DNA from 2 places in the Anoxybacillus ayderensis genome. Region 2 is predicted to be linked to the other one. Evidence: a T-box and tRNA genes for the amino acid it is inferred to sense, from the RefSeq annotation. Region 2 holds a T-box; the other holds one or more tRNA genes.

Region 1 (16,030 bases), 180 kb from region 2:
CAGCTGGGTAGCTATGTGCGGAAGGGATAAGCGCTGAAAGCATCTAAGCGTGAAGCCCCCCTCAAGATGAGATTTCCCATCGCGTCAAGCGAGTAAGATCCCTTGAAGATGACAAGGTAGATAGGTCCGAGGTGGAAGCGTGGCGACACGTGCAGCTGACGGATACTAATCGATCGAGGACTTAACTAAACACACAAGAAAAGCGTAGGCGACTACGCACCCCCTGTTATCTAGTTTTGAAGGAATAAAAAAAGCTTGACAACAAAAAATATTCCGTTATAATAACATTTGTCTAAAGCATTATTGCTCGGTGACGATGGCGGAGAGGTCACACCCGTTCCCATCCCGAACACGGAAGTTAAGCTCTCCAGCGCCGATGGTAGTTGGCGGGACACCGCCTGCGAGAGTAGGACGTTGCCGGGCAAGATGATATATTATTCCGCAGTAGCTCAGTGGTAGAGCACTCGGCTGTTAACCGAGCGGTCGTAGGTTCGAATCCTACCTGCGGAGCCATTTACGGAGAGCTGTCCGAGTGGTCGAAGGAGCACGATTGGAAATCGTGTAGACGTGATGAGCGTCTCAAGGGTTCGAATCCCTTGCTCTCCGCCAGCCACTTAGGAAATGGTATATGGCCCGTTGGTCAAGTGGTTAAGACACCGCCCTTTCACGGCGGTAACACGGGTTCGAATCCCGTACGGGTCATCTTTTGGAGGATTAGCTCAGCTGGGAGAGCACTTGCCTTACAAGCAAGGGGTCGGCGGTTCGATCCCGTCATCCTCCACCATATGTTATAAAGTGTATTGATGCATTTTTCTCCATTGAATAGTTTTTTATTTCATCGTCGCGGGGTGGAGCAGCCAGGTAGCTCGTCGGGCTCATAACCCGAAGGTCGCAGGTTCAAATCCTGCCCCCGCAACCAATATTGGTCCCGTAGTGTAGTGGTTAACATGCCTGCCTGTCACGCAGGAGATCGCGGGTTCGAGTCCCGTCGGGACCGCCATGTATGGCTCGGTAGCTCAGTCGGTAGAGCAAAGGACTGAAAATCCTTGTGTCGGCGGTTCGATTCCGTCCCGAGCCACCATTTTGAATGATGTCGGCTTAGTTTGTTTCATCTAAAAGTTTGATGCACTTCATATTATGCCGGCTTAGCTCAATTGGTAGAGCAACTGACTTGTAATCAGTAGGTTGCGGGTTCAAGTCCTGCAGCCGGCACCATCCGCGGAGGGGTAGCGAAGTGGCTAAACGCGGCGGACTGTAAATCCGCTCCCTTTGGGTTCGGCGGTTCGAATCCGTCCCCCTCCACCATTTTAGGGGCATAGTTTAATGGTAGAACAGAGGTCTCCAAAACCTCCGGTGTGGGTTCGATTCCTACTGCCCCTGCCAAAAAAACATGGCGGCTATGGCGAAGTGGTTAACGCACCAGATTGTGGCTCTGGCATTCGTGGGTTCGATTCCCACTAGTCGCCCCATATACATTTTAAAACGTTGGGGTATAGCCAAGCGGTAAGGCAACGGACTTTGACTCCGTGATGCGTTGGTTCGAATCCAGCTACCCCAGCCATATATGCGGAAGTAGTTCAGTGGTAGAACACCACCTTGCCAAGGTGGGGGTCGCGGGTTCGAGTCCCGTCTTCCGCTCTTCGTTTTATGGCGGCATAGCCAAGTGGTAAGGCAGAGGTCTGCAAAACCTTTACCACCGGTTCGAATCCGGTTGCCGCCTCCATTTTTTTATGCGCCGGGGTGGCGGAATTGGCAGACGCACAGGACTTAAAATCCTGCGGTAGGTGACTACCGTGCCGGTTCGAGTCCGGCCCTCGGCACTGAAAAGTCTTGACAAAGCAAGCTTGCATGATACAATTTAATTGTCTCATGCCGATGTGGCGGAACTGGCAGACGCGCACGACTCAAAATCGTGTGGGGTAGCCCCCCGTGTGGGTTCGACTCCCACCATCGGCACTGAATATTTGAGGATTCCTGTTGCACACAGGGATCCTTTTTTTATTTCCTCTTATACTTTTCCTTTTCTCCAGGACGCTCCAGCTTTGCTTTTTCATCCTTTTAGCTTTTATATTTTACGAAAATTTTCGTAGAAGAAATATATTTATTTCATGTTTTATTATAATTTTTCGTTTAGGGGGAAAAGATTTTATTGACTTATACGTCAATTGTTATTATGATTAAGTTACGAAACAAATGAAAGAAAGCGCTTTTTTGATTTGTTGTTTTACGAAAAATTTCGCAGGAGGTTCGAAATTATGCTTCAGTTTCCGAAAGATTTTATTTGGGGAGCTGCAACTTCATCGTATCAAATTGAAGGAACAGCGACTGGAGAAGATAAAATTTACTCGATCTGGGATCACTTTTCCCGCATTCCTGGCAAAATAGCGAATGGGGATAATGGCGATATTGCAATTGATCATTACAATCGTTATGTTGAAGACATCGCATTAATGAAAGCGCTTCATTTGAAAGCGTATCGATTTTCGACTAGTTGGGCGAGACTTTATTGTGAAACGCCAGGGAAGTTTAACGAAAAAGGTTTAGATTTTTATAAGCGTCTTGTAAATGAGCTGCTAGAGAACGGTATCGAGCCAATGTTGACCATTTATCATTGGGATATGCCACAAGCTCTTCAAGAGAAAGGTGGCTGGGAAAATCGTGATATCGTTCACTACTTCCAAGAATACGCTGCTTTCCTTTACGAGAATCTTGGGGATGTCGTGAAAAAATGGATTACGCATAATGAGCCGTGGGTTGTCACCTATTTAGGATATGGGAATGGCGAACATGCCCCAGGGATTCAAAACTTTACATCATTTTTAAAAGCAGCACATCATGTTCTTCTCTCACACGGGGAAGCGGTAAAAGCGTTTCGAGCAATCGGTCCGAAAGATGGGGAAATTGGTATTACGTTGAATTTGACACCTGGATATGCGGTCGATCCGAAAGATGAAAAAGCAGTTGATGCCGCTCGAAAATGGGACGGCTTTATGAATCGTTGGTTTTTAGATCCTGTATTTAAGGGACAATATCCAGCAGATATGTTAGAAGTGTATAAAGATTATTTACCAGACGTTTACAAAGAGGGAGATTTACAAACGATTCAGCAACCGATCGACTTTTTCGGATTTAACTATTATTCAACAGCAACATTAAAAGATTGGAAAAAAGGTGACCGTGAACCGATCGTATTTGAACATGTGAGCACAGGAAGACCTGTGACGGATATGAATTGGGAAGTGAATCCAAACGGTTTATTTGATTTAATGGTGCGATTGAAAAAAGATTATGGCGATATTCCATTATACATTACCGAAAACGGTGCTGCATACAAAGATCGCGTCAACGAACAAGGTGAAGTAGAAGATGATGAGCGAGTTGCTTATATACGAGAGCATTTAATCGCTTGCCACCGCGCGATTGAACAAGGCGTCAATTTAAAAGGATATTATGTATGGTCGCTGTTCGATAATTTTGAGTGGGCATTTGGATATGATAAGCGCTTTGGGATTGTATACGTGGATTATGAAACGCTAGAGCGCATTCCGAAAAAGAGTGCATTATGGTACAAGGAAACGATCATGAACAACGGATTGAAAGCAGAAAAAGATAAATAAAGGAGGTGATGGGGGAAGGGAAGAAGTTTTCTTCGTCATAGCGGGAAGTGTCGGGGATTGGCCGCTACTACGAAGAAAACTAAAGGAATTATAACGTGAAACAAGCAAATGGGCAAATGAAAGGTGTAAACGGTATGAACACATATTGTGAAAAAGCGAGGGGGAAAGAATGATGAAGAAACGAGCTCTCATGTTGTTGTTAGCAGTTGTCTTTATGTTCGCGACAGCGTGCAGCAATCAATCTCAAAGTGAGAACGAATCAAAAGATAAAGGTTCAAGTGAAAAAGTCAAGTTGAACATGTGGGTATTCGGAAGCACTGGTTATGAAAAACTAGCTGAAGAATATATGAAAGATCATCCAAATGTTGAAATTAAAATTCAATCCACGCAGTTTGACGATCATCATAACGCATTATTTACAGCGTTATCAGCAGGAAGTGGCGCACCGGACATCGCGATGATTGAAGTAAACAATATTGAACGTTATCGTGAGGCACAAGATCGTTTTTATAACTTATACGATTTTGGTGCAAAAGACATTAAGGATAAGTATTTAGATTGGAAATGGCGCATCGGTGAAAGCGCAGATGGAAGCTTCTTATTTGGTCTTCCGACAGATATTGGGCCAACAGCTATGTTTTATCGTGCTGACGTGTTTGAAGCAGCAGGACTTCCAACAGATCCAGCTGAAGTTGCAAAGTTAATTCCAGACTGGAATGCATATGCAGAAGTAGCTGCAACAATTAAAGAAAAAACAGGAAAACCAATTGCAGACAACGTTGAACTTGTGTACAACGCATTACGTGACCAAGCTCCTGTGCAATATTTTAACGAAAAAGAAGAATTGCTTATAGAAAAAGAACCGTACATTAAACAAGCGTACGACTATACAGTTAGCTTAATTCAAAAAGGTTACCTTGGCAGCAACGGATTGTGGACTCCGGAATGGGGTAACGCGATGGAAAAAGGAAGCTATGCAACGTTGCTTGCACCTGCATGGATGCAAGGAGTTGTGAAAGGAAACGCACCAAATTCAGCAGGCAAGTGGCTCATTACAAACATGCCAGGTGGGGCAGGAAACTGGGGCGGTTCTTATTTAACGATTCCAAAAGAATCAAAGCATCCGCAAGAAGCATATGACTTCATTCAATGGCTCGTAGCGCCAGAACAACAATTGAAATCGTTTAAAGATATGGGCTTATTCCCATCTACTCCTTCTGTATATGATGCACCTGAGTTTAAAGATTACAAAGATGAGTACTTTGGTGGAGTAAATACAGCTCAAGTATTTGCAGAAGCAGCACAAAAAGTAAAAACAGTGTATATGGGTAAAAACTACGGACTCGTTCAAGGCGAAATCATCAAAGCGTTGACAAACGTACAGAAGAAAAAAGCTGACCCAGAAAAAGAATGGGAAGAAGCAATTAAACGTATTAAACGTCAACTTGAACGTCAATAAAACACGTGAGGGAGGGATTTATTCCCTTCCCCCTACTATGATTTTTGGAGGGAAATATAAATGGTATCCCATAATCATACAAACGCAACTGTCCGTCCAAAAGGATTGAGTGATAAGAAAAAAACAGCATTAGCTGGCTACTTATTTATTTCTCCTTTCTTTCTTTTATTTGCGATCTTCGGCGCTTTTCCAATGCTGTTTAGCTTTTATTTAGCGTTTCAAAAATGGAATGGGTTCGGTGAAATGACATTTGTCGGAGTGAAAAACTTTTCGCTCATTTTTACTGATCCACTATTTTGGAAATCGATTTATAACACGATTGTAATCGGTTTATTAGGAACAGGTCCACAGTTAATCGCCGCTTTAATTTTAGCCGTTGCTTTAAATTCAGCGATGGTCAAGTTTAAAAGTGTATTTCGTGTCGCTTATTTTGTACCAAACGTAACGTCGATTGTTGCGGTTGCGATTGTTTTTACCGTTTTATTTAGCGAACAAGAAGCAGGGTTAGTAAACGCCACACTTAGCTTGTTTGGAATTTCGCCAGTAAGCTGGCAAACGTCTGAATGGGGAGCGAAAATTGCGATTGCGACGATGATTTTTTGGAGATGGGTTGGATATAACTCGATTATTTTCTTAGCAGGATTGCAAAGTATTCCGAAAGATCTTTATGAAGCAGCCGAAATTGATGGAGCGAAAAAATGGCAGCAGTTTCTTTTCATTACTGTGCCGATGTTAAAGCCGATTATCGTATTCGTCGTATTTACAGCAACGATCGGGTCGCTACAAATTTTTGCGGAACCGCTTATTTTCGGCAGTGGATTTAGAGAAGAAAGCATGACGATCGTGTTGTACTTATGGAGAGAAGCGTTCTCGAATAACGCGTTCGGAACAGCATCTGCGACAGCCGTCTCGCTATTTTTACTCATCATTGTATTTACGACAATTAACTTTTTCGCGTCCAATCGTTTAGATAAATCGGGCAAGTAAAAACATGGAGGTGAATAAAGATGTTACGTAAAAAAGGATTTGTGAATAAAGTAACAATCCATGTGTTGTTAATTATCGGTGCGTTACTATCTGTTTTTCCGTTGTACTGGATGTTTGTCATGGCAACGCAGCCGAACCATGTCATTAACAAATTACCACCAGCTGTTGTACCGGGAGATAAGCTAGTAGAAAACTTTCGAAACGTATTAGAAAACGTCGACTTTTTCGGGGCGATGTGGAACTCCTTTGTTGTTGCTAGCTTAACGACGCTGGGGGTGTTATTCTTTAGTTCTTTAGCAGGCTTTGCATTTGCTAAGTTGCAGTTTAAAGGGCGAGAAAAGCTGTTTGCTGTCATTTTAATTACGATGATGATTCCGCCACAATTAGGATTAATCCCGCAATATTTCATTATTACAAAGTTAGGTTGGTTAAACGATTTAAAAGCAATTATCATTCCAGGTTTAGTGAATGCGTTCGGTATTTTCTGGATGCGTCAATATATTAAAGATGCGATTCCTGATGAACTAATTGAAGCAGCAAAAATTGATGGATGCAGTATATTCCGTGTATATTGGAATATCGTTGTTCCTTCGATTTTACCAGCTTTTGCGACGCTTGGTATTTTAACATTTATGTTCGTATGGAACGATTTCTTATGGCCGTTAACTGTGTTAAGAGACGAGTCAAGCTACACGATTCAAATTGCTATTCGTGCTCTTCAAGACGCATACGTGAAAGACTATGGCATGATTTTATCGGGAACATTTTGGGCAACATTGCCTTTAGTCGTCGTATTTTTAATGTTTAATAAGTTGTTCATTTCAAGCTTGACGCAAGGATCGGTCAAACAATAGTGACATAGCCGCTAACTAAAGCGCATTCATTTTTAACAGAAAATTTATGTTATAATAAGGGCAAGATTGATGAAGGTAAGAAGGGATCGTATGAAAATTACCATTAAAGAAATTGCAAAATTAGCGGGTGTGTCACCAGGTACGGTATCAAAAGTATTAAATAACTATCATGATGTCGGTGAAGAAACAAAAAAAAGAGTGTTGGAAATTATGGAGCAGACCGGGTATGTGGCTGCTCGCATTCAAAAAGATACCGCTCATAAGTCGAGAGTAGTTGGTGTTATTTACGCCGGGGAGATCAATGCGGATTTTAACCATCCATTCTTTATTGAAGTGATGAACTCTTTCAAGAAAACAATGGGAATGTTCGGCTATGACCTCCTCTTCTTTTCAAACGAACAATTTGAAGAAGGGGAGGAAGATTATTATGAGCGTTCGATGCGCTATAAAGTAGATGGAGTAATCATTATTAGTGGTGAAAAAGTGCAGCCATCTATTTATCGTTTAGACATGAGCGACATCCCATGTATCGGGATAGATATTCCGCTTGAAGGGAATCGTTCTGCGTACATTATGACAGATAACTATAAAATTTCTGCGAAAGTAGTAGAGCATTTTTACTTATGTGGCTATCGGAATATCGGCTACATTGGTGGTTTGCCGGGCGCGCAAGTGACAAAAATTCGCGAACAAGGATTTCGTAATACAATGAAGGAATTTGGGTTAACGATTCATGAAGAGTGGTTTGCCGAAGGGGATTTCTTTATGGAAAGTGGTTATGAGGCGATGAAAAAAATATTGCGCTCGTCACATCATCCTGAAGCGGTATTTGCAGCATCGGATTTAATGGCATTTGGTGCAATGAAAGCGGTGAAGGAACACGGGTTAAAAATACCTGAAGATATTGCGATCGTTGGGTGCGATGATATTGATGCATGCAATTATACCGATCCCCCTTTAACTTCCGTTCGTCAAGATAAAGAGAAAATCGGACGGCTTGCTGCATATATGTTAAGGGATATTATACACCGCCAATTTCAGCCGAAAGCGGTTATGGTTGAACCGGAATTAATTATTCGTGAATCTTGTGGGAGCAATCGATTGTACGGGATGACATGAGAAACGGTTATCAGAAGATGTGTAGTAAGCAATTTGAAGCTTGTCTTTCCTTTCAAACTTTTAAATCGTTTCGTTTTTGAAAGGATGACAAGCTAGTTTTTTATCTTCTTGTATGGGGAGGATAGGCATTTGATGAAGGGAGTATTGTACGGGGTTGTGTTATTTTTGACTGTAGCGGGAATCATATTTCTCATTGACATCGAAGAAAAAAATATGATCGAGTCTCAAACTGATTCAGAATGGAATTTAGTTTGGGAGGATGAGTTTGATGGTGATCAATTAGACACGTCAAAATGGAACTATGATATCGGAAACGGGTTCACTACTGATGATGGAACATACGTATCCGGTTGGGGGAATCAAGAGTTACAATACTATCAGAAAGAAAATGTAAGTGTCAAAGACGGAAAGTTAATCATTGAGGCTCGAAAAGAAACTGTTTCTGATGATCATGGAGTATATAATTACACATCTGGAAAAATTCATACAAAAGGAAAGTTTTCTCAGAAATACGGAAAATTCGAAGCGAAAATAAAGTTGCCGGAAGGAAAAGGATATTGGCCAGCATTTTGGATGATGCCAGAAAAAGATGTATATGGTGGCTGGGCAGCTTCAGGTGAAATCGATATTATGGAAGCTGGTGGCTCTAATCCAACGAAAATTGGAGGGGCGATTCACTACGGAAGTCAGTGGCCGAATAATACGTATACCGCGAAAGATTATCATTTTCCAGATGGACAAAGTATAACTGAATTTAATACTTATACCGTTGAATGGGAGCCAGGTGAAATTCGTTGGTATGTAAATGGGTAATTGTTCCAAAAATTAAATAATTGGTATAGCATAAATAGTATGAATGGTGAAAAATTTACTTATCCAGCCCCGTTCGATCAACCTTTTTATCCCATATTGAATTTAGCTGTCGGTGGGTGGTATGATGGGGAGCCAGATAAGAACAATATTTTTCCTGCAAGAATGGAAGTGGAGTATGTAAAGGTTTACGAAAAAGCGGAATACCACCATGCTTCTGATCCTTCATCCTGAATCTATACGATTCAGATTTATAATTGTAAAAAGAGTATTGACTTGTCCTACGGAAGTCGATATAATATAAAGCGTAATTAAAAAACAGGGATTCCTGTTTTTTATTTTTGCATCTTATTCGACAAATTTCTACTTTTTCTGCATGTGCGGGTGTAGTTTAGTGGTAAAACCTCAGCCTTCCAAGCTGATGTCGTGGGTTCGATTCCCATCACCCGCTCCATACATACGGGGACAACGCAGTGTTTCGTTTCGAAGATGAACGGGGCATTGCGTTTTTTTATTTCGCTTGCCCCGCATGCATTATTTAACGAGTTGTGTATGTGCTGTACCGCCGTGAATTTGGATAAACATCTCTTTCATCGCTTGTAGCATTTGTTCGCATTGTGTTTCTGTGAATGATGGGGGAAAGTATACGATTTGAATCGCATGTGTTGTTTGTTCCGTAACCATCGTTCGCTTTGAGTCGACGACTGGACTGCCGAATGCCCCTTTAGCGTCTTTTGAGACAAGTTTTCGTTCAAAATTTGTCGTGCGATCATTGATGCCGATATATTCATCTGCTTGTGTACCGATCGTGACAACGATATCTCCTATAAGATGATCTCGGTCATAAATGCCGATCGGTAGTTTATAATATAAGGAAAAAAAGTTATTGACATCAGCAGCTGAATGAATGGATGGAATAAAAGTTTGCTTTTGTACGCGCCGAAGCAAACTTTCCGATGACGGACGGTATCGGCTTGCATCTGTGCCAATTTGTTTAAATACAGACCGCCATTCTTTCACTTCTGGCCATTCAGCTAACGGAGTTTGTTCCATATCAAAATATAACAGCTCTTGAAATTGACGAAGTTTCCCCTTTAACATGCTAGGAGATGGCCCGACGACGATGTGTTCATATGTAAGCACTCCGATTTTAAAATCGGAAATATGTTGTTTAATGCTGTCGCAAATGGTTAACATATCGTTCACTCCTTTTTCTTTACATTGTAACATAAACAAAGTGGGAAGGAGGGATGGGAGATGGACGTTGAAGCGCTAAAGGAAGAAATCATTCAATATAGCCGAACGATCGGCATTGATAAAATCGGTTTTGCAAGTGCTGATCCGTTTTTTGAGTTAAAAGAAAGGTTACGTCAGCAGCAACAACTTGGCTATCAATCAGGATTTGAAGAGCCTGACATTGAAAAGCGGACAACCCCATCTTTATTGCTTCCAGAAGCACGTTCTATTATCGCTATCGCCCTTGCATATCCGTCGAAATTAAAAAATGCTCCACGAAGTACAAAAAAAGAGCGTCGCGGAATTTTTTGTCGAGCATCTTGGGGGCGAGATTACCACGTCATTTTGCGCGAGCGGCTGCAAAAATTAGAACAATTTATTTTAGAACGCGTGCCAGATGCAAAAGTGAAATCAATGGTTGATACAGGAGAATTGGCAGATCGTGCGGTCGCGGAACGGGCAGGGATCGGATGGAGTGGAAAAAATTGCTCGATTATTACACATGAATTTGGTTCATACGTTTATTTAGGTGAAATGATTACGAATATCCCATTTCCTCCAGATACGCCAATTGAAGACGAATGTGGGACGTGCACGCGCTGCATTGATGCTTGTCCGACAGGAGCGCTTGTACAAGGCGGACAGTTGAATGCACAGCGGTGCATTGCCTTTTTAACGCAAACGAAAACGTTTGTCCCTGATGAATTTCGCGATAAAATCGGAAACCGATTGTATGGGTGTGATACGTGTCAACTCGTTTGTCCGAAAAATAAGGGAAAAGACTTTCACTTCCATCCAGAGATGGAGCCAGATCCAGAGATTGTGAAGCCTTTATTAAAACCGCTTCTTCGTATGACAAATCGTCAGTTTAAAGAAACATTTGGACATATATCTGGCGCATGGCGCGGGAAAAAACCGATTCAACGAAATGCGATCATTGCATTAGCCCACTATAAAGATGAAAGTGCAATTGATGATTTATTCACGTTGCTTCAAGAAGATTCACGCCCAGTCATTCGCGGAACGGCCGCGTGGGCGCTTGGGAAAATCGGAAATCGCAAAGTTGTACCGATGCTACAACAAGCGAAACAAAGGGAACAAGATGAAGACGTCATTCGTGAAATCGAAAAAGCATTAGCGATGTTTGAAAACGTGTAGTTGTTTTTCGTTCATCTATGACATAACGTAATAAAAAAACGAAAAAGTGGGGAACGGAATGAGAAAACAACTGCACGATCTTCTTCATGAACGCGTCCGTCATTTTTTTGTCAGCGACGTGGCAGATGAAGAAATGGAACGAAAAAGAAAGCTGTTCGCTAAGCGCAATGCAAAGCTTGTGAAATGTGAAGGAAAAGGTACAATTATCGAAAAAAAGTACATTGCTCCATATACGTTTGTTCGCTATGTTATTCATTTTCGTTTTTTCATTTGGCAAAGCGGATGGATGTATGTTGAAGAACAACAAGAGGTACGCGAAGCTGTATTCGAGGGGCGGGAACTTGTTAGCCATCGCCTTGTTTTACCAACGATTGAAACAGAACAAATCGAAAAGAAAGAAGAACGTGATGATGATGAACGCATCCGTTATACTTATGATCGACTAGCAGCCGTTCGGTATGCTGAAATATGGTGGAACGATCATAACCCCGCGTTTCATACATTTCCCGTGGATTGTACAAATTTTGTTTCACAATGTTTGCATGCAGGCGGCATTCCGATGATGGGCTATCCAAATAAAACAAAAGGATGGTGGATGCGCAAAAACGATTGGAGCTATACGTGGACGGTCGCACATGCGTTTCGTTGGTATTTAAGCGGATCGAAAACGGGCATTCAAGCTATTGAAAAAAAATCACCAGAACAGTTGTCTCTCGGTGATGTCATTTGTTATGATTTTCAAGGGGACGGGCGATTTGATCATACGACGATCGTCGTTGCCAAAGATAAACAAGGGATGCCGCTTGTGAATGCCCATACGTCCAATAGTCGCATGCGTTATTGGTCGTATGAAGATTCCACAGCTTATACGCCAAATATTCAATATAAGTTTTTTCATATTATTGATCATATATAGGAGTGAAGAATGTGGCTTTACATGTCGTTTTATATCAACCAGAAATTCCAGCGAATACGGGCAATATTGCACGTACATGTGCAGCAACAGGAACGTCTTTACATTTAATTCGTCCACTCGGATTTTCAACGGATGACAAAATGTTGAAGCGTGCCGGATTAGATTATTGGGAATATGTAAATATTCACTATTACGATTCATTACAAGAGCTTTTTGATAAATATAAAGAAGGTGAATTTTTCTTTATTACAAAGTTTGGTCAAACATATTACACATCGTTTGACTATAGTGATCAAACGAAAGATTACTTTTTCGTTTTCGGTCGCGAGACGAGCGGTTTGCCAAAAGACTTAATCGAAAACAATATGGAACGTTGTTTACGCATTCCGATGAACGAATACGTTCGCTCACTCAATTTATCGAACACAGCAGCCATTCTTGTATATGAGGCGTTAAGACAACAAAACTTTCCAAATGTATTTTAAGCGACTTTCGAATGAAAGTCGCTTAATTTTTTACTTCCGGCTTATCGTTATATCCTGCTGTGAAGATCGCAGCCAAGAAGGCGAAAATGACGCCAAGAACAAGAAGTGTTTTCATATGAAATCTCCTCCCTTATGAAGTGACAATAAAATGTCCACGCTTTCATTATAGCTTAATTGTATAGAGGGATGAAAGTCATACTTTCGCGAATGATTACGGACATCCTCGCATACATATGGTATTAATCATGACGCTAGACATCAAAGGTGGAGGAGGTCCGTGTATGGACATTTTAAAAAAAATACAAAAATATAGAGAAGAAGAACAAAAATTAAAGTGGGAAGGGACATTTGCGGAGTACTTGGAAATCGTAAAAGAAAAGCCGTGGGTAGCTCAGTCTGCTCATTCTCGCGTTTACAATATGATTAAAGATGCCGGGGTAGAAGAAATAGACGGAAAGAAAAAATACAACTTTTTTAGCGGGCAATTGTTTGGACTTGAGGAAGCGTTAGAGCGGCTTGTGGAAGAATATTTTCATCCAGCTGCTAAACGTTTAGATGTTCGAAAGCGCATTTTGTTGTTAATGGGACCGGTAAGCGGTGGAAAATCAACGCTTGTGACGATGTTAAAGCGAGGGCTTGAGGCGTATTCATATACGGATCGTGGCGCCGTATATGCCATTAAAGGATGTCCGATGCATGAAGATCCGCTTCATTTAATTCCGCACAACTTGCGCGATGAGTTTTATAAAGAGTATGGCATTCGTATCGAAGGAAATTTGTCGCCATTAAATATGATGCGGCTTGAAAAAGAATATGGTGGGCGCATTGAAGATGTGATGGTCGAACGCATCTTTTTCTCAGAAGATAAGCGCGTTGGAATTGGGACGTTTAGCCCATCCGATCCGAAGTCGCAAGACATTGCTGATTTAACCGGAAGCATTGATTTTTCTACGATTGCTCAATATGGGTCAGAATCGGATCCGCGCGCATATCGCTTTGATGGGGAGTTAAACAAAGCAAATCGCGGCATTATGGAATTTCAAGAAATGTTAAAGTGCGATGAAAAGTTTTTATGGCATTTGCTTTCTTTAACGCAAGAAGGAAACTTTAAAGCAGGACGTTTTGCGCTTATTAGTGCCGATGAATTGATTGTTGCTCACACGAACGAAACAGAGTATCGTTCATTTATTGCGAATAAAAAGAACGAGGCGCTTCATTCGCGCATTATCGTTATGCCAATTCCATATAACTTAAAAGTGTCAGAAGAAGAACGCATTTATGAAAAAATGATTCGTGAAAGTGATGTGGCGGACGTGCATATTGCACCGCATACGTTACGGGTAGCCGCGATGTTTACGATTTTAACGCGTTTGAAAGAGCCGAAACGTGGCGATATTGACCTTGTAAAAAAAATGCGCTTGTATGACGGTGAGCTTGTCGAAGGATTTAATGAAGTCGATGTAGAGGAATTGAAAAAAGAATATCCGGATGAAGGAATGAGCGGCATTGATCCACGCTATGTCATTAATCGCATTTCGTCTTGTATTATTCGGAAAGAAGTGCCGTCCATTAATGCGCTAGATGTATTACGAGCATTGAAGGAAGGATTAGAGCATCACCCGTCTATTTCAAAAGAAGATCGGGAACGTTATTTAAACTTCATTTCGATTGCGCGAAAAGAATACGACGAAATTGCAAAGCGTGAAGTGCAAAAAGCGTTTGTTTATTCGTATGAAGAATCGGCAAAAACGTTGATGGACAATTATTTAGATAATGTAGAAGCATACTGCAACAAAGCGAAAATTCGCGATCCGTTAACGGGAGAAGAAATGAATCCAGATGAAAAGTTAATGCGATCGATTGAAGAGCAAATTGGCATTTCGGAAAATGCGAAAAAAGCGTTCCGTGAAGAAATTTTAATTCGTATTTCGGCATATGCGCGCAAAGGTCAGCGTTTTGATTATAATTCACATGAACGGTTACGCGAAGCGATTCAGAAAAAGCTATTTGCCGATTTAAAAGACATCGTCAAAATTACGACATCAACAAAAACGCCGGATGAACAACAACTAAAGAAAATTAATGAAGTTGTCGCCCGTTTGATCGATGAGTACGGTTACAATTCCACTTCGGCAAATGAATTGCTTCGTTATGTTGGAAGTTTATTAAACAGATAAGCATGCCGCACTTGGCATGCTTTGTTTTATCATTTTAGAAAACAGGCTTGTCTAAAAGAAAGGGATTCGGGTAATTTTCGAAATCATTTGTCAATTTTTTTCGTTCGCTGCATAGGATAAAGTAACCAACCATTCATTCATTATTTTTCAAAGCCAACATATTGTATGCGAGGAAAAGGGAAAGTGTGCATCATTATTTTACATGTAGGGGGGAAAAAAATGAGTAGAAACTTCGTTGTGTCAAAAGAAGATTGGTCCCTCCATCGAAAAGGCCACGATGATCAAAAACGGCACGAAGAAAAGGTAAAAGAAGCGATTAAAAATAATCTTGGCGATTTAATTACAGAAGAAAGCATTATTATGTCAAATGGTCGCGATGTCATAAAAATACCGATTCGTTCGTTAGATGAATATAAAATTCGTTATAACTATGACAAAAATAAACATGTCGGCCAAGGCGATGGGGACAGTCAAGTTGGCGATGTGATTGCGCGCGACGGTTCTGGCGACGGTCAAAAAGGACCAGGAAAAGGTCAAGGAGCAGGTGATATAGCAGGGCAAGACTATTATGAAGCAGAAGTGTCTTTAATGGAGTTAGAAGAAGCTTTGTTTAGTCAATTGGAACTTCCAGATTTAAAGAAAAAGCAACACGCAGATCACGTTGTTCAACATATCGAATTTAATGATATTCGTCGAACAGGATTAATGGGAAATATTGATAAGAAAAAAACGATGATGGCTGCGTTTAAACGAAATGCATTAAGCGGTAATCCAAGCTTTTATCCAATTTATCCAGAAGATTTAAAATTTAAAACGTGGAATGAAGTCATCAAGCCAGATTCGAAGGCGGTTGTCATTGCGATGATGGACACGAGCGGATCGATGGGCGTATGGGAAAAGTATATGGCTAGAAGTTTCTTCTTTTGGATGACGCGATTTTTGCGCACGAAATATGAAACAGTCGATATTGTTTTTATCGCTCATCATACCGAAGCAAAAATCGTAACAGAAGAAGAATTTTTCACAAAAGGGGAAAGCGGTGGAACTATTTGTTCATCAGCGTATCGCAAAGCGCTAGAAGTGATTGAAACAAAATACTCCCCGACAAAATATAATATTTATCCGTTCCATTTTTCCGATGGCGATAATTTAACGTCTGATAACGCTCGCTGCGTCAAACTTGTGCAAGAGTTAATGAAAGTATCGAATATG
Region 2 (16,030 bases):
ACGATGGTATGATGAAACAAAGGAGTGATGAGTGGTGAACAAAAGACGAGTCGTCGTCACGGGATTAGGGGCTGTCACACCGGTAGGAAATGATGTTGAAACGACATGGAAAAACATCGTTGCTGGACAATCCGGCATCGGTCCGCTCACACGGTTAAATGCGGACGATTTTCCTGCGAAAGTAGCAGCGGAAGTGAAAGATTTTCAAGTGGAACAATTTATCGATAAAAAAGAAGCGCGCAAAATGGACCGATTTACCCAATATGCGGTCGCCGCTTCCATGATGGCAGTCAAAGATGCGAATTTACAAATTACAGAGGAAAACGCGCCACGCATTGGCGTCTGGATCGGTTCAGGCATCGGCGGGATGGAAACGTACGAAGAACAGCTGAAGACGTTTTTAGAAAAAGGATATCGTCGCGTCAGCCCGTTTTTCGTTCCGATGATGATTCCAGATATGGCGGCAGGGCAAGTGTCGATTATGCTTGGAGCAAAAGGAATCAACTCATGTACGGTTACCGCTTGTGCGACAGGAACGAACTCGATTGGCGATGCGTTTAAAGTCATTGAACGTGGCGATGCCGATGTGATGATTACAGGTGGAACAGAAGCGCCAATTACACATATGGCGTTTGCGGGATTTAGCGCAGCGAAAGCGCTCTCGTTTAACCCAGACCCAAAAGCAGCGTGCCGTCCATTTGATCAACATCGCGACGGATTTATTATGGGCGAAGGAGCTGGCATTATTATTTTAGAAGAACTAGAACATGCGTTAAAACGCGGTGCGCGCATTTATGCGGAAATCGTTGGCTACGGTGCGACAGGCGATGCGTATCATATTACCGCTCCAGCGCCGGGTGGGGAAGGCGGCGTGCGTGCGATGCGTCAAGCGCTCCATGATGCAAATATGCAGCCTGAGGAAATCGACTACATTAACGCGCACGGCACGAGCACAGAGTATAACGATAAATATGAAACGATGGCGATTAAAGAAGTATTTGGTGAGCACGCATATAAATTAGCTGTCAGCTCGACGAAATCGATGACGGGACATTTGCTTGGCGCAGCGGGGGCAATCGAAGCCATTTTCTCCGTTTTATCGATTCACGATGGCGTCATTCCGCCAACGATTAATTACGAAACACCAGACCCAGAATGCGACTTAGATTACGTGCCGAATGTGGCACGGAAACAAAATGTGCGTGCGGTATTAAGCAACTCGCTCGGCTTCGGTGGACATAATGCAACGATTATTTTCAAAAAATATGAAGGATGAGGTTCGCCTCATCCTTTTTCACATTTTCCTTTCGTTTATCGTACAATGCGATAACGAAAGGAGGGAATGTCATGGGAGTAATAAATACGAAAGATTGGTTCATAGATGATCGATGGCGAAAAAAAATAAAAGAAGATGTGCAACGTCATTTATTTGCGCACGGCATGGCGCGGCGCAACCAACATGATACGATGAAACAGCTCGCAGAAAAAAACGTATGGGCGTTTGTCGCAAAAAAGTTTACAGAACTCCAAAAAGAGTGGGATGGCCCAGATGTGCCTATATTTATTTTCCCTGCTGATGCTACAAACCGTTCGCTGCAACGTGAATTTGGTGGAAAATCAGGCGTCGCTTTTCGCGATCAACTATTTTTATTTTTGCTTCCTCACGTATCGAACGAACATATTTATGCCCTCCTCATTCACGAATATAACCACGTTTGTCGTTTGCATGCTGATCCGAAAGATGAGCGCGACTATACGCTTCTTGATCGCATCGTGATGGAAGGATTAGCAGAACATGCGGTGTACGAGCGGCTCGGAAGTGAATATGTCGCAACATGGACGACATATTATACAGAAGAACAACTAAAGCAATGGATGAAAAAATGGATAATCCCAAACCTCTCTACTCGGCCAGACGATGCTCGTTATCGTTCGCTTTTGTACGGTTCTGCCTTTTATCCGCGCATGCTCGGCTATGCGGTCGGATATGCGGTTGTGAAGCAGGCGCTAGAAAAAAAGACGATGATAGAGCTACTTTCGATGAAAGCTGAAGAAATTTTTTTTACGTAACGCATCGTTTGCATGCTTGTTCATACATATAGTAGTGGACAAGGGGGACTGACGAATGCGTTTCTTTTTTTATTTGCTTGGGTTTGGGATGTCGGTCATTGGTGGGACGACGATGATTGCGTATTTAAACATTATGGCATCACGTTCAGATTGGAAAGAATATTTGTTGTTTATTAGCACAAAAGTGGAATGCTACTTCTTGCCGATCGGTTTGTTTATGACGTGGTTAAGCATTTTTTTTCCGTCCCATGATGATGGTTAAATTTAGGTTGAAATGGAATAAAATGAACAGCCTCTGACCATACTGTGAACAAATCGTTCGAAGTGAGGGGTTATGCATGTTATATCTTCACGATGTTTGGGTGAATTGGTTTGAAGGAGAAGAAAACGGGTATAACGTTTGCCACTTTTACGAGTGGAGAAAAGATGATGCGATTGAGCTGTTAGATCAAGTGCCAGTCTTAAAAGTGAGCCCACAACTGTTTTATTACTTAGAAAATAGTTTGTCGGAAATTCCGAAGCCGCTGCTTGAAGATGTATATCAAAAAGCGTACGTGCGCAAAAATCATGAGCGCATCCAGCTTGATTATTGTTTTATCGCGACAGATGGTTGTGGCATTGTCGCAATTGATACGATTGGCTATCATATTCCGATTCGAAAAAGCCGGCTCATTCCACGCCAAGAACAGCTCGTTTATGAGATGGTTAAAGAACAAGATGTGCGCACGTATCCATTTCAACAAAGCGAAAAAGAATACCATATTTTATCGCCGCATCCTGCGCTGATGAGCGGATTGACGCGCAAAGAGCGGCAATTGAAACAACTATTATTTATGGCGCTTGACCAACTATACGGAACGAAAAATGTCGCAGAAGTGCGCTATTGGTACACGGAATGGGCGCCAGAAAAGTATGCATACATTCAACAAATGTCGTTTGAAGAAGCGTGGAACGGCTTGTACGAAGAAGCGAAATACGGATGGTCAGAGCGGCACGCTCATTTATGCGAACGGCTCGTCAAAGGACAACCGTTTTTTGAAAAACTATGGGAAATGGAACAAGAACCGAAAGTGAATTAAAAAACTCAGCCCGCGTGGAGCTGAGTTTTTTATCGTCTTTTTCTTCCTAGACCAATGGCGTTTTCCATTTTCTTTAACATTTTACTTGCGACACGGTTTGCTTTTTCCGCTCCTTCGTCTAAAATGTCGTCTAGTTTCGAGCTTTCCATGAGCTCGTAATATTTTTCTTGAATTGGCGTTAATGCGTCAATAATGACTTGAGCGACATCGGCTTTAAACTCCCCGTACCCTTTTCCAGCATATCGCTCTTCTAATTGCTCGATCGGCTCGTTCGCTAAAATGGAGTAAATCGTTAATAAGTTCGATACGCCCGGTTTATTTTCTTTATCATAGCGAATGATGCCTTCTGAGTCTGTGACGGCGCTTTTTACTTTTTTCTCGATCGTTTTCGCATCATCAAGCAACGTAATGTACGATTTTTGGTTCGGATCGGATTTGCTCATTTTTTTCGTCGGATCAGTAAGCGACATAATGCGGGCGCCGATTTTCGGAATGCGCGCTTCTGGGATCGTGAAAATGTCCCCGTATCGTTTATTAAATCGCTCCGCTAAATCGCGCGTCAGCTCAATATGTTGTTTTTGATCTTCACCGACAGGAACGATGTCTGTCGAGTAAAGCAAAATGTCGGCTGCCATAAGCGGCGGATACGTTAATAATCCAGCGCTTACCGCTTCTTTTCCAGCCGATTTATCTTTAAATTGCGTCATGCGCTCTAATTCGCCAATGTAGGCGATGCATTGTAAAATCCAGCCCGCTTGCGCATGCGCAGGCACTTCGGACTGAATAAATAACGTCGATTTGTTCGGATCAATGCCGACCGCTAAATAAAAGGCAGCTAAGCTGCGAATGTTTTTCCGGAGCGCTAGCCGATCTTGCGGGACGGTAATCGCATGTTGATCGACGATACAAAAATAGCAGTTGTAATCGTCTTGTAGTTCAACAAACTGTTTCATCGCTCCAATATAGTTGCCGAGCGTAATGACGCCGCTTGGTTGAATACCTGAAAAAATTGTCTTCATCGAATCACTCCTTTTCATTTTTTAACAATAAAAAAAGTCCTATCATCTTTAGGGACGATAGAACCGTGGTGCCACCCTAGTTATTGTCATTGCGACAATCACTTTGCCCATGCGGTATGCATGGCGCCTTTGTAACGTAAGGCAAACGTTCAAGCCTACTTTTTTTCAACTTGAATGCTCGAAAGCCCATTCCATACAACTAGCGGCTTGTTCGCACCGTCCACAAGCTCTCTGAACGCCTCGTTATATGTACTATTCTTTGTCATCGCATCGGTTTTCTTTTATCTTACAATATTTATCGTTTGCTTGGCAAGGGAGCGGCATTTGTGACAAAGTCTTTACAAATTGAAACCGTTTTTATAAAATAAACGTGCAATTTTTATTAAATTTTTATTGCATGTTTAGAAAAAATGAAATAAAATTTTCAAACGTGAACGCTTTAATTTATTAATATAAAAAAGAAACAGGAAACTATTTTTAAAAATAATCATCAAAGTTTTCTTGCAATAAATTTTTAAACTATTTATAATAGGCTTAACAAGCAAAGCGTTTAACAAATTTGTAACATTTACTTAACAATTGCTCCTAATTTGTACGAGAGAGGGCAACGCTCATTACATAAGGGCGGGTTTTTTGTATGAATTTTTTTGGAAAAATTCACATGATGTACAACATAAAAAGTCAGACTATTTAGTAAAAATATTCTTTTCTACAAATTGGAGCATTGACGAGTAAATGTGCAAGTTTGTTAAAATGGAGCTTGGGAAAAAATATATTTAGGGGGGAAATCCATTGAAGAAAAGACTTTCACTTTTATTTAGCCTCATGTTAGTGTTGAGTCTTTTCCTTGCAGCGTGTGGTGGATTTGATAAAAAGGAATCTACCGACACGAAAGAAGGAGGAGACAAAAAAGCGGAAGTTCCGCAAGAACTACGCATCAACATTAATACAGAGCCATTCTCTTTGCATCCAGGTTTAGCGAATGACTCTACGTCTGGTACAGTATTGCGCCAAACATTCGAAGGTTTAACAGTCATTAAAGACGGTAAACCAGAATTGGCAGCTGCAGAGAAATATGAAGTTTCTGATGATTTAACAACATACACATTCAAATTACGCGATGCAAAATGGACAAACGGTGATCCTGTGACAGCGCATGACTTTGAATATGCGTGGAAATGGGCACTTGATCCGCAAAATCAATCCCAATACGCTTACCAACTTTACTACATTAAAAACGGTCAAGCGTTTAACGAAAGAAAAGCGAAAGCTGAAGATGTTGGCGTCAAAGCACTTGACGACAAAACATTACAAGTGACACTTGAAAACCCAACACCTTATTTCTTAGAATTAACAGCGTTCTATACGTATTATCCAGTAAACAGCAAAATTGCAAAACAAAATCCAGACTGGTATAAAAATGCCGGTGACCAATACACTTCCAATGGTCCATTCAAAATGGTATCATGGGAGCATAACAGCAAAATCGTTCTTGAAAAGAACGAAAACTACTGGGATGCAGATAATGTAAAATTAACAAAAATTGAAATGGTTATGGTTAACGATCCGAACACAGAACTTTCGATGTTCAATAACGGTGAGTTGGATTGGGCTGGTTCGCCAACTGGTAGCTTACCAACTGATGCGCTTCCTCAATTAAAACAAGAAGGAAAGCTAAAGGTGCAACCGATTGCGGGTACGTATTGGTACAAATTTAACACAGAAAAACCACCGTTAAACAACGTCAACATTCGTAAGGCGCTCACATATGCGATTGACCGTAAAGCAATCGTTGAAAACATTACAAAAGGTGAGCAAGTGCCAGCAATGGCAGCCGTACCACCAACGATGTTCCCTGAGAACACAAAAGGGTACTTCAAAGATAACGATGTTGAAAAAGCAAAAGAGCATTTACAAAAAGGTCTTCAAGAGCTTGGCTTGAAAGATGTGAAGCAATTACCACCAATCACATTGTCATTCAATACATCTGAAGCGCATGCGAAAATCGCTCAAGCGATTCAAGATATGTGGAAGAAAAATTTAGGTATTGAAGTCAAACTTGAAAACGCAGAATGGAACGTTTACATTGACAAGTTACATTCTGGAGACTATCAAATCGGTCGCATGGGGTGGTTAGGCGACTTTAACGATCCGATCAACTTCCTAGAGTTGTATCGTGACAAAAAAGGTGGAAACAACGATACAAACTGGGAAAATCCAAAGTATAAGCAGTTGTTAATTGATTCTCAAAAAGAAAAAGATGCTGAAAAACGTCTTCAAATGTTAAAAGAAGCAGAAGCGATCTTAATGGATGAGCTTCCAATTGCACCAATTTACTTCTATACGAATACTTGGGTGCAAAAAGAAAACTTAAAAGGCGTTCAATTATCAGGTCTTGGAGAAGTCCAATTCAAATGGGCATACTTTGAATAAAAAGGTGAATGATGAAGGTATATGGGGTGTCCCATATACCTTCATTTCACGATATAGAACATTTGTAAAAAATGGAGGTGTTTCAATATGTTGCGGTATATAGGCAGACGTTTGCTTTATATGTTGCTATCCCTATTTTTAATTATTACAGCTACATTTTTCTTAATGAGAGCCGCACCGGGCGGACCATTTTCAGGTGAGAAAAAGCTTCCGCCAGAAATTGAAAAGAATTTAAATGAGTTTTATGGATTAGATCGACCATGGTATGAGCAATATATTGATTATTTAACATCAATTGCTCAATGGGATTTCGGGCCTTCCTTTAAGTATAAAGGGCAAACAGTTAACGATTTAATTAATAGCGGTTTCCCTGTGTCTTTCTTTTTAGGAATGGAAGCATTATTTATTGCGGTTGGTATGGGCGTATTGCTCGGAATTATTGCTGCATTGAATCATAATAAATGGCAAGATTATGCAGCAATGATTTTTGCTGTAATGGGAATTTCTGTACCGAGCTTTATTATGGCTTCGTTACTCCAATATGTGTTAGCGATTAAACTTGGTGTTTTCCCTGTTGCTCGTTGGGAGTCGTTTATGCACACGATTTTGCCAGCGGTTGCTTTAGCTACAGGACCGACAGCGTTTATCGCACGTTTAACTCGCTCAAGCATGCTTGAAGTGTTGAGCAACGACTATATTCGAACAGCGAAAGCAAAAGGATTGTCTCGCACGCAAATTACAGTGCGTCATGCGATTCGAAATGCGTTATTGCCTGTTGTTTCATATCTCGGTCCATTATCTGCTGGAGTTATTACAGGTAGTTTCGTCATTGAGAAAATTTTCGGTATCCCAGGGTTAGGAAGTCACTTCGTATTAAGCATTTCTAACCGCGACTATACGGTCATTATGGGTGTAACTGTGTTTTACAGCATCATTTTATTAGCAGCGATTTTACTTGTAGATATTGCTTATGGATTAATTGATCCTCGCATTAAATTAGCCGGTGGGAAGAAAGGAGAGTAACTATGCAGCAAATTCCAAAAGAAATGTTTCAGCCTGCATCGGTTGATTTAAGTGAAGCGGAAAAAATTTCGAAGCCAAGCCTTTCGTTTTGGAAAGACGTATCGATCCGTTTCCGTAAAAATAAATTAGCGATGTTCGGTCTTGTTTTGCTTTTTCTCCTTATATTTATGGCGATTTTTGGACCGATGATGACACCGCATGACTATCGAACAAACGATTTAATGAATACAAATCAGCCTCCATCTGCTGAACATTGGTTTGGTACAGATGAGCTTGGACGCGATATTTTTGCACGCACATGGTACGGTGCACGCATTTCACTGTTTATCGGTGTTGCTGCAGCGCTTATTGATTTGTTTATCGGTGTGTTATGGGGGGGAATTGCTGGCTTTCGTGGTGGACGTACAGACGAAATTATGATGCGTATTGCCGATATTTTATGGGGTGTTCCGTACTTGCTTTTAGTTATTTTGTTAATGGTTGTATTGGAGCAAGGATTAGGAACGATGATTTTGGCCATGACGATTACAGGTTGGATTAACATGGCGCGCATTGTGCGTGGACAAGTACTTCAGTTGAAAAATCAAGAATACGTTCTTGCAGCACAAACATTAGGAGCAAGCACGTCACGTATTATGTTTAGACATTTAATTCCAAATACCATGGGTCCAATTCTTGTAACGATGACGTTGACGATTCCTTCCGCTATTTTTACTGAGGCTTTTTTAAGCTATCTCGGTCTTGGTGTTCCGCAGCCGCTTGCAAGTTGGGGAACGATGGCTTCTGACGGTGTATCAGCGTTACAATATTATCCATGGCGCTTATTCTTCCCAGCAACGATGATCTGCTTAACGATTTTTGCGTTTAACGTTGTTGGTGATGGATTGCGCGATGCATTAGATCCAAGATTGCGTAAGTAAAGAGGGGTGAGGACATGGAGAAATTGCTTGAAGTAAAAAACTTAGAAGTATCCTTTCAAACGTACGGTGGAGAAGTACAAGCGGTTCGCGGCGTAAGCTTTCACGTTAATAAAGGTGAAACGCTTGCGATTGTAGGTGAATCGGGATCAGGAAAAAGTGTGACATCGCAAACGATTATGCGCCTCATTCCGATGCCACCTGGAAAAATCAAAAACGGTCAAATTTTATTTAATGGGGAAGACCTCGTGAAAAAGACCGATAAAGAAATGGAACAAATCCGCGGAAAAGATATCGGGATGATTTTCCAAGATCCGATGACATCATTAAACCCGACAATGAAAGTCGGTAAGCAAATTATGGAAGTTCTCATCAAACACCAAAATATGTCACCAGCGCAAGCGAAAGAACGTGCGATTGAGTTATTAAAACTTGTTGGTATTCCGATGCCTGAAAAACGTGTGAACCAATACCCACACGAGTTTTCTGGTGGAATGAGACAACGTGCAATGATTGCCGTAGCGCTGGCATCTAATCCGAAGTTGCTCATTGCTGATGAGCCGACGACAGCGCTAGACGTGACGATCCAAGCGCAAATTTTAGAGTTAATGAAAGACTTGCAAAAGAAGATGGGTACGTCCATTATTTTTATTACACATGACTTAGGCGTTGTTGCAAATATGGCAGATCGCGTCGCTGTTATGTATGCAGGAAAAATTGTCGAAATGGGAACAGTCGATGAAATTTTCTATGACCCACGCCATCCGTACACATGGGGTCTACTTGCATCGATGCCAAGCTTAGATAGCGATGATAAAAAGGAGTTAGCTGCCATTCCAGGTTCGCCACCGGATTTAACAAATCCACCGAAAGGGGACGCTTTTGCGCCACGCAATCCGTATGCAATGCGCATCGATTTTGAACAAGAGCCACCGTTGTTTAAAATTTCTGATACACACTATGCGGCAACATGGTTGCTACATCCGGATGCACCGAAAGTGGAGCCGCCTGAAGCAGTAAAAAAACGGTTGCGTAAACTCTCCTCAAACTACGATAAACCGATTATTGTAAAGGAGAGTGAGTAAAAAATGGCACAACAAAAACAAAAACTCGTTGAAGTGAAAAACTTAAAACAATATTTTAAAGTCGGGAAAGGTCAAGTCGTTAAAGCTGTTGACGATGTCACGTTCGATATTTATAAAGGAGAAACGCTCGGTCTCGTCGGTGAGTCGGGTTGCGGAAAGTCAACGACAGGACGCACGATTATTGGATTATATGAGGCAACAGATGGCGAAGTGTTGTTTAACGGGTTAAGCGTACATCGGAAAAAATCAGCGAAAGAAGCGAAAGAATTAAAACGGAAAATGCAAATGATTTTCCAAGACCCGTATGCGTCATTAAACCCGCGGATGACCGTTGCGGATATTATTGCGGAAGGAATCGATATTCACGGCTTAGCGTCATCGAAAGAAGAGCGCATGAACCGCGTATATGAACTGCTTGAGACGGTCGGATTAAACCGTGAACATGCGAACCGTTATCCGCATGAGTTTTCAGGCGGTCAGCGTCAGCGGATCGGCATTGCGCGCGCGCTTGCGGTTGAACCAGAGTTTATTATTGCCGATGAGCCTATTTCGGCGTTAGACGTATCGATTCAAGCGCAAGTTGTCAACTTAATGAAAAAGTTGCAACGCGAAAAAGGATTGACGTATTTATTTATCGCCCACGACTTGTCGATGGTAAAATACATTAGCGACCGAATTGGCGTCATGTATTTCGGGAAAATGGTTGAGCTTGCCGATGCGGAAGAACTGTATCGCAACCCGATTCATCCGTATACGAAGTCGCTTTTATCTGCGATCCCGCATCCAGATCCAGAAACAGAGCGGACGCGTAAACGTATTATTTACGATCCGTCGCAACATAACTATAAAGAAGGCGAAGACGTGCGCATGCGCGAAATTACGCCAGGTCATTTCGTCTACTGCTCAGAAGCAGAGTATGAAAAATATAAAGCGATGTACAGCTAATCTCTCGTTCGAGAGATTAGCTTTTTTCGTTTGCTGTACTAAAGTATTATACAATATTTTGATTCGTTTGACTATTTTGTTTTTAAAAAAAGCTCCGAGATTATCTCGAAGCTTTTTTTCCGCCAACTGTTTTCCAGCCGGTTTGAATATGTTCGCTCATCGCTGTATGTAGCCGCTTTTTTTGTCGGCCAAATATGTTTTCACCGATTCCGTTTAAAATGACGCCCATAAGCGCGGTGATACCGATGACTAAAATGGCAACAATCGTAAAGTCGATAAAAAATTGCGCCATGTCATTTCCCCCTTTGTTTGCCATGTCTATTTTTATTGTAGAGAAAATTTCAAATGAAAGCAACGAAAAATGAAACCGTTCGTATTGGACAACCGTATAAATATGTGCAGAAGTTAAAAAAGGTGTATCTTTCTAAACTTTTTTGTTGTATAATGTACGTTGTAGAGTTTTTTAAAGTCATTTTAAAATAAGATGTGTTTTAATACAGAAATGTATTCCAGCAACCCATTTTTAAGGGAGTGATATATATGGTTATCGTGTATTCATCGCCAAGTTGTACGTCTTGCCGAAAAGCGAAAGCATGGTTAGAAGAGCATCACATTCCGTATAAAGAGCGCAACATTTTCGCGGAGCCGTTAACGATTGAAGAAATTAAAGGCATTTTGCGCATGACAGAAAACGGGACGGACGAAATTATTTCAACAAGATCAAAAATTTTTCAAAAGCTAAACATTCAAGTCGACTCGTTGCCGTTACAAGATTTGTATGAAATTATTCGCCAACATCCAGGATTGTTGCGTCGTCCGATTATTATGGACGAAAAGCGTCTGCAAGTTGGCTACAACGAAGATGAAATTCGCCGCTTTTTACCGAGAAAAGTGCGGACGTATCAATTGCGTCAAGCACAACAGCTCGTCAACAGCAAAGGCTTAGCGTAACATACACGCTAAGCCTTTTATAGTAATGGAGAAAGAAGACGGGCAGTTGACTCCGCAATGCGCATCCAAAGCGGGCGCTGCTGAAATTGTTTCATATTTATTTTGGTTGAGTGATGGAAGTCATCGATAAAGTCATCGACTAGCTTTTGTACGCTTGGTGTTTGATATAAAAACGCGTTCACTTCAAAGTTTAAATGAAAGCTGCGCATATCCATATTCGCTGTGCCGATCGAAGCAAGTTCCCCGTCTACGACGATAATTTTGCTATGCATAAACCCTTTTTCGTATTCGTAAATGGTCGCTCCTGCCTCTAATAATTCTGGAAAATAAGAGCGGGAAGCGTAAAACACAATTTTTTTATCGGGTCGCTTCGGCACAAGAAGCCGGACGTCGATGCCGCTTAATGCAGCGACTTTGAGCGCCGTGAAAATATCTTCATCTGGAATAAAATACGGAGAGGCGATCCAAATGGAACGCTGAGCCGATGTAATCATCGCAAAAAATAAATGTTTAATGACTTCCCATTTTGTATCTGGTCCACCAGCGACAAGTTGGACGCCTCCGATTGCCTCATCAACGGTTGGAGCGCTTAAATAGTTCATCGTCAACAATTGTTGCCCCGTCATGTAATACCAATCTTGCAAAAAAATGAGTTGTAACGTACGAACGGCTTCACCATAGACGAGTAAATGCGTATCGCGCCAAAAGCCGAAATAGTCGTTTTTCCCTAAATATTCATCGCCAATATTTAACCCGCCGACAAAACCGACTTTTCCATCAATGACGATAATTTTGCGATGGTTGCGGAAGTTGATCGTATTGTTTAGAAACGGCAAGCGAACAGGAGAGAAAGGAATCATATCGACGCCTGCTTCGCGCATTTCCTGTATGTACGTTTTTGATAGTTTCCAACTTCCGACAGCATCGTACAAAAAGCGGACGTGTACCCCTTTTTTTGCTTTATGGATTAATATGTGCTTCAAGCGCTGGCCGATGTCGTCATCGCGCACGATGTAATATTCAAGATGAATGTGGTGTTCCGCTTTTTCTAACTCTGCAAAAATGGCGGCAAACGTTTCTTCTCCATTCGTTAAGACGCGTGTTTTTGTCGCCGTTGAAATCGACTCTTTCGTCAACCGTTTCGCGAGTTGTAACAACGGTTGTTGATGAGGTTTCATATACAGTTTTCGCTCATGATCAACACGATTTGTTTCGAGTTTGCGAAACGTTTGCTCATCGAGTAGCGCCTTTTTTCGGAAAAGTCGTTTCTTGCGATAATTTTGCCCGAAGAACAAATAAAAAATAAAGCCGATGAGCGGAAAACTGCCGAACAAAACGAGCCATGTGAGCGTTTTTGTCGGATGGCGGTTTTCTAAAAAGATGACGAATGAAATAAAAATGACGGACAAGGTGACAAGTAAGCTGAACGTTCCGAGCAGCCAGCCTTCCCAATAATCTTTCGTGATCGTTAAAAAGCCGATGAAAACAAGGATAAATAGTGCAACCTTTAAAGCATTTCTCATGTATCGTTCACCTAACCTTACGGAAAAAAAGCCGATTTCAAGCAATTGAAATCGGCGTTATGCGTTTGGAAAATGTTTTGCGATCATCGTTAGCGCTTGTTGTGCGATGACGATTTTTCCGTATTCTTCAAGACGATGAATCGTCATTTCGGAATCTTGCCCGTATTCAAGCAATATGCTTAACATATTGTCAATGTCGTGATCGGCATCTTCTTCTGTAAATTCGACGTATAAATAATAGTTGTTTTCAAATGCGAATAGGCGATTGTTTAATGTTGAAAAATCGCGACGATGAGCAAGGGCGATGACGTCTTCAATATTTTTAAAGCGGATGACGAACTGAAGCGGATTTTCAGGCGCTGCCGATGATGATGCTTTAATGATGTTAAAATGTTGATCTAATATTTGTTCGATTTTTTCATCGACAGGTAAGTCTCTAAATCGTTCATCATTAATTGGCAGTTCTAATTTCGTTCCGTCTTTTGAAATTTGCGCTTTTGTGACGAGCACTTCAATGCCTTTTTCAAGCGCATGCACTTGAATCCAAAGAGGACCTTCTAAATAAAGTTCCGCTTCTTGATGAATTTCATCAATCATTTCCCAAAATAATTCTTCACTTCGTTCGCGATTGTACCAAATTTCTTCGCGATCAAATCCGCGTTCTTCAATGTCTCCGTACGACATATATAGCTTTAACGTATATTCATTGATGCGTTCGATTTCCATGTTCCTCAGCTCCCTTCTACGATTATCCATTCAGGAAGGGAATTCACCCTTGAGCATTCGCCCATCCTCCCACATCTTGTACTTCTATTGTATGATAAAATGTGAAAGAAGGGAAATAAAAAACGCCTAATTCAATAAATTTAGTTGTTCCCCTATTTTTTGTATTTCTTGCAGGAGAATCGTTCGCTTTGTTGAAAAAATGTATGGAGAAAGGGGAGGTTATATGTTTGTTGCGTTGTTTAAAAATGGGGAAGTATGTTCGTTATTAGACGATTGGACGGTTGAACAGCTGCATGTATGGCGAGCGAACGAGTCGTTTTTTTGTCCCGTTTGTCGACAGCGAGTACAGTTGAAAATCGGAAAAAAACGCATGCCGCATTTTGCCCATGAAGCAAAATGTATTATTGAAACAGAGCGAGAAACGCTCGCCCATTTACAAGGAAAACAACAGCTGTACGAATGGTTGGCAAATGAACGACTGAAAGTAAAAGTGGAAACATATTTACCACACATTCAACAACGGCCAGACATATTTGTCGTCCATCATGAAAAGATGTATGCGTTAGAGTATCAATGCTCCACGATTTCGTCCTCTTTATTTATGAAGCGAACGAAAGCGTATATGCACGCAAACATGATCCCGATTTGGCTTCTTCATTCGTCACACGTGCAGCGTCGCGGATTGTTTTTTCAATTGTCCTCGTTTTCGTGGCTTTTTTTCAACGACCAAGAGATGATTCCATTTTATTGCTCAACGCAGCGCACCATGTCGTTCCTTCATCATCTTATTCCGCTATCCGCAACGATTGCGTATGGGGAGTGGACGACCGTTCCGCTTCATACGATGTCGTTTTCTTCTTTGCATAAAACACCTCACGGACAACAAGACGCCCTTTTTCATGCGTGGAACATAAAAAAGAAACAGTGGCGCATGTCACCTCTCTACTACCGAACGAATCGCCCGTTTTGTCGCATTGTGTATGAAGCGCATATGACTCCATCGTTATTTCCGCATGAAGCAGGCATCCCCCTTCGCCATTCATATTGGTTTGAGACGCCACCGTTTATTTGGCAAACGTATATGTTAATCGAAATGATGAATATTCCGCTTCATGTAACGTTTTCGTTTCATCAATTATATGATCGACTGCAGCGTTTCATTCGTCAAAATGTAATTCGTATTCGCTCGCTTCCGCTCGTCACAAAGACGCATTATTCATATGCGCTCATGGACTATTTCCATGCGCTCGTTTCGCTTCGCTTTTTAAAAAAAGTCGGAAAAAGCTCGTTTCAGCGCATTCGGTCATGGTCGCTTCCGCACAACGTTGAAGAAGCGATTCGCGGGGATGAGCAAGTGTTGCGACGAATTGTAAGCAAAAAAGAGGATTTTTTTATAAAACGAGAATAATATATAAGTAAACAATTTTGATACAAGAGGTGATCCATATGGCAAAATCGTTGCCGACACGTAAAGACGTTCCGACAGAGTATACGTGGCGTCTTGAAGATATTTTTGCGACTGATGAACAATGGGAAGAGGAATTTCAGGCGATTGCCGCGCTTCTTCCGAAATTTTCGGAGTATAAAGGAAAGCTAGGGGAAAGCGCAGAAACGTTATATGAAGCGTTGCAATATCGCGACCATGTGTTGTTGCGATTAGGGAAGTTATATGCGTATGCTCATATGCGCCATGATGAAGATACGACAAATTCGCTGTATCAAGGATTTGAGTCGAGAGCGGAAGGATTGTATGCGGAAGCGGGCAATGCGATGGCGTTTATCGTGCCCGAAATTTTAGCGCTCGATGAATCGGTCGTGCGCACGTTTTTACAACAATACGAACCGCTTCGACTGTATGAGCATGAACTAGATGAAATGAATCGCCAACGTCCGCACGTGTTATCGGAAAAAGAAGAAGCGATCCTTGCGCAAGCGGCGGATGTGATGAACGCGTCGAGCAATACGTTTGGAGCGCTAAACAATGCCGATTTGCGTTTTCCGACAATTCAAGATGAAAACAGGGAAGAAGTGGAAGTTACGCACGGCCGTTACATTCGTTTTCTTGAAAGCGAAGATCGTCGCGTGCGGCATGATGCGTTTAAGGCGGTATACGATACATATCGTAAATACGAAAATACGTTCGCTAGCACGTTAAACGGAGCGGTGAAGCGCAACAACTTTTTTGCGCGCGTTCGCAACTATCGTTCGGCGCGTGAGGCGGCATTAAGCAAAAATCAAATTCCGGAAACGGTGTACGAT

What was found. A T-box is a leader RNA that pairs with one kind of tRNA and senses whether it is charged. The one in region 2 lies ahead of trpS (tryptophan--tRNA ligase), so its partner is inferred to be a tRNA-Trp.
Region 1: it has a tRNA-Trp gene. The T-box ahead of trpS (tryptophan--tRNA ligase) is inferred to sense a tRNA for this amino acid. The anticodon was not compared.

The regions. Positions count from the first base shown of each region.
Region 1 is NZ_JACDUV010000002.1:109-16,138, forward strand. Features, by position in the region: partial or broken rRNA gene HNR63_RS02230 (23S ribosomal RNA) at 1-189, shown strand, start outside; rRNA gene rrf (5S ribosomal RNA) at 307-423, shown strand; tRNA gene HNR63_RS02240 (tRNA-Asn) at 439-513, shown strand; tRNA gene HNR63_RS02245 (tRNA-Ser) at 519-609, shown strand; tRNA gene HNR63_RS02250 (tRNA-Glu) at 631-702, shown strand; tRNA gene HNR63_RS02255 (tRNA-Val) at 709-784, shown strand; tRNA gene HNR63_RS02260 (tRNA-Met) at 843-919, shown strand; tRNA gene HNR63_RS02265 (tRNA-Asp) at 925-1,000, shown strand; tRNA gene HNR63_RS02270 (tRNA-Phe) at 1,006-1,081, shown strand; tRNA gene HNR63_RS02275 (tRNA-Thr) at 1,140-1,215, shown strand; tRNA gene HNR63_RS02280 (tRNA-Tyr) at 1,221-1,305, shown strand; tRNA gene HNR63_RS02285 (tRNA-Trp) at 1,310-1,383, shown strand; tRNA gene HNR63_RS02290 (tRNA-His) at 1,394-1,469, shown strand; tRNA gene HNR63_RS02295 (tRNA-Gln) at 1,487-1,561, shown strand; tRNA gene HNR63_RS02300 (tRNA-Gly) at 1,567-1,638, shown strand; tRNA gene HNR63_RS02305 (tRNA-Cys) at 1,650-1,723, shown strand; tRNA gene HNR63_RS02310 (tRNA-Leu) at 1,735-1,820, shown strand; tRNA gene HNR63_RS02315 (tRNA-Leu) at 1,872-1,956, shown strand; gene HNR63_RS02320 (GH1 family beta-glucosidase) at 2,256-3,617, shown strand; gene HNR63_RS02325 (ABC transporter substrate-binding protein) at 3,787-5,076, shown strand; gene HNR63_RS02330 (carbohydrate ABC transporter permease) at 5,137-6,063, shown strand; gene HNR63_RS02335 (carbohydrate ABC transporter permease) at 6,084-6,917, shown strand; gene HNR63_RS02340 (LacI family DNA-binding transcriptional regulator) at 7,008-8,036, shown strand; gene HNR63_RS02345 (glycoside hydrolase family 16 protein) at 8,169-8,849, shown strand; tRNA gene HNR63_RS02350 (tRNA-Gly) at 9,227-9,300, shown strand; gene HNR63_RS02355 (B3/B4 domain-containing protein) at 9,381-10,043, opposite strand; gene queG (tRNA epoxyqueuosine(34) reductase QueG) at 10,104-11,240, shown strand; gene HNR63_RS02365 (amidase domain-containing protein) at 11,299-12,156, shown strand; gene trmL (tRNA (uridine(34)/cytosine(34)/5-carboxymethylaminomethyluridine(34)-2'-O)-methyltransferase TrmL) at 12,168-12,641, shown strand; gene HNR63_RS02375 (PrkA family serine protein kinase) at 12,923-14,818, shown strand; gene yhbH (sporulation protein YhbH) at 15,038-16,030, shown strand, end outside.
Region 2 is NZ_JACDUV010000002.1:180,418-196,447, forward strand. Features, by position in the region: gene HNR63_RS03205 (beta-ketoacyl-ACP synthase III) at 1-1, shown strand, start outside; gene fabF (beta-ketoacyl-ACP synthase II) at 35-1,276, shown strand; gene HNR63_RS03215 (DUF2268 domain-containing putative Zn-dependent protease) at 1,348-2,070, shown strand; gene HNR63_RS03220 (YuzI family membrane protein) at 2,126-2,332, shown strand; gene HNR63_RS03225 (YjbA family protein) at 2,409-3,149, shown strand; gene trpS (tryptophan--tRNA ligase) at 3,179-4,168, opposite strand; T-box leader at 4,216-4,443, opposite strand; gene HNR63_RS03235 (peptide ABC transporter substrate-binding protein) at 4,961-6,601, shown strand; gene HNR63_RS03240 (ABC transporter permease) at 6,689-7,624, shown strand; gene HNR63_RS03245 (ABC transporter permease) at 7,627-8,544, shown strand; gene HNR63_RS03250 (ABC transporter ATP-binding protein) at 8,559-9,626, shown strand; gene HNR63_RS03255 (ABC transporter ATP-binding protein) at 9,630-10,571, shown strand; gene HNR63_RS03260 (hypothetical protein) at 10,672-10,863, opposite strand; gene spxA (transcriptional regulator SpxA) at 11,112-11,522, shown strand; gene cls (cardiolipin synthase) at 11,540-13,045, opposite strand; gene mecA (adaptor protein MecA) at 13,103-13,771, opposite strand; gene HNR63_RS03280 (competence protein CoiA) at 13,995-15,179, shown strand; gene pepF (oligoendopeptidase F) at 15,218-16,030, shown strand, end outside.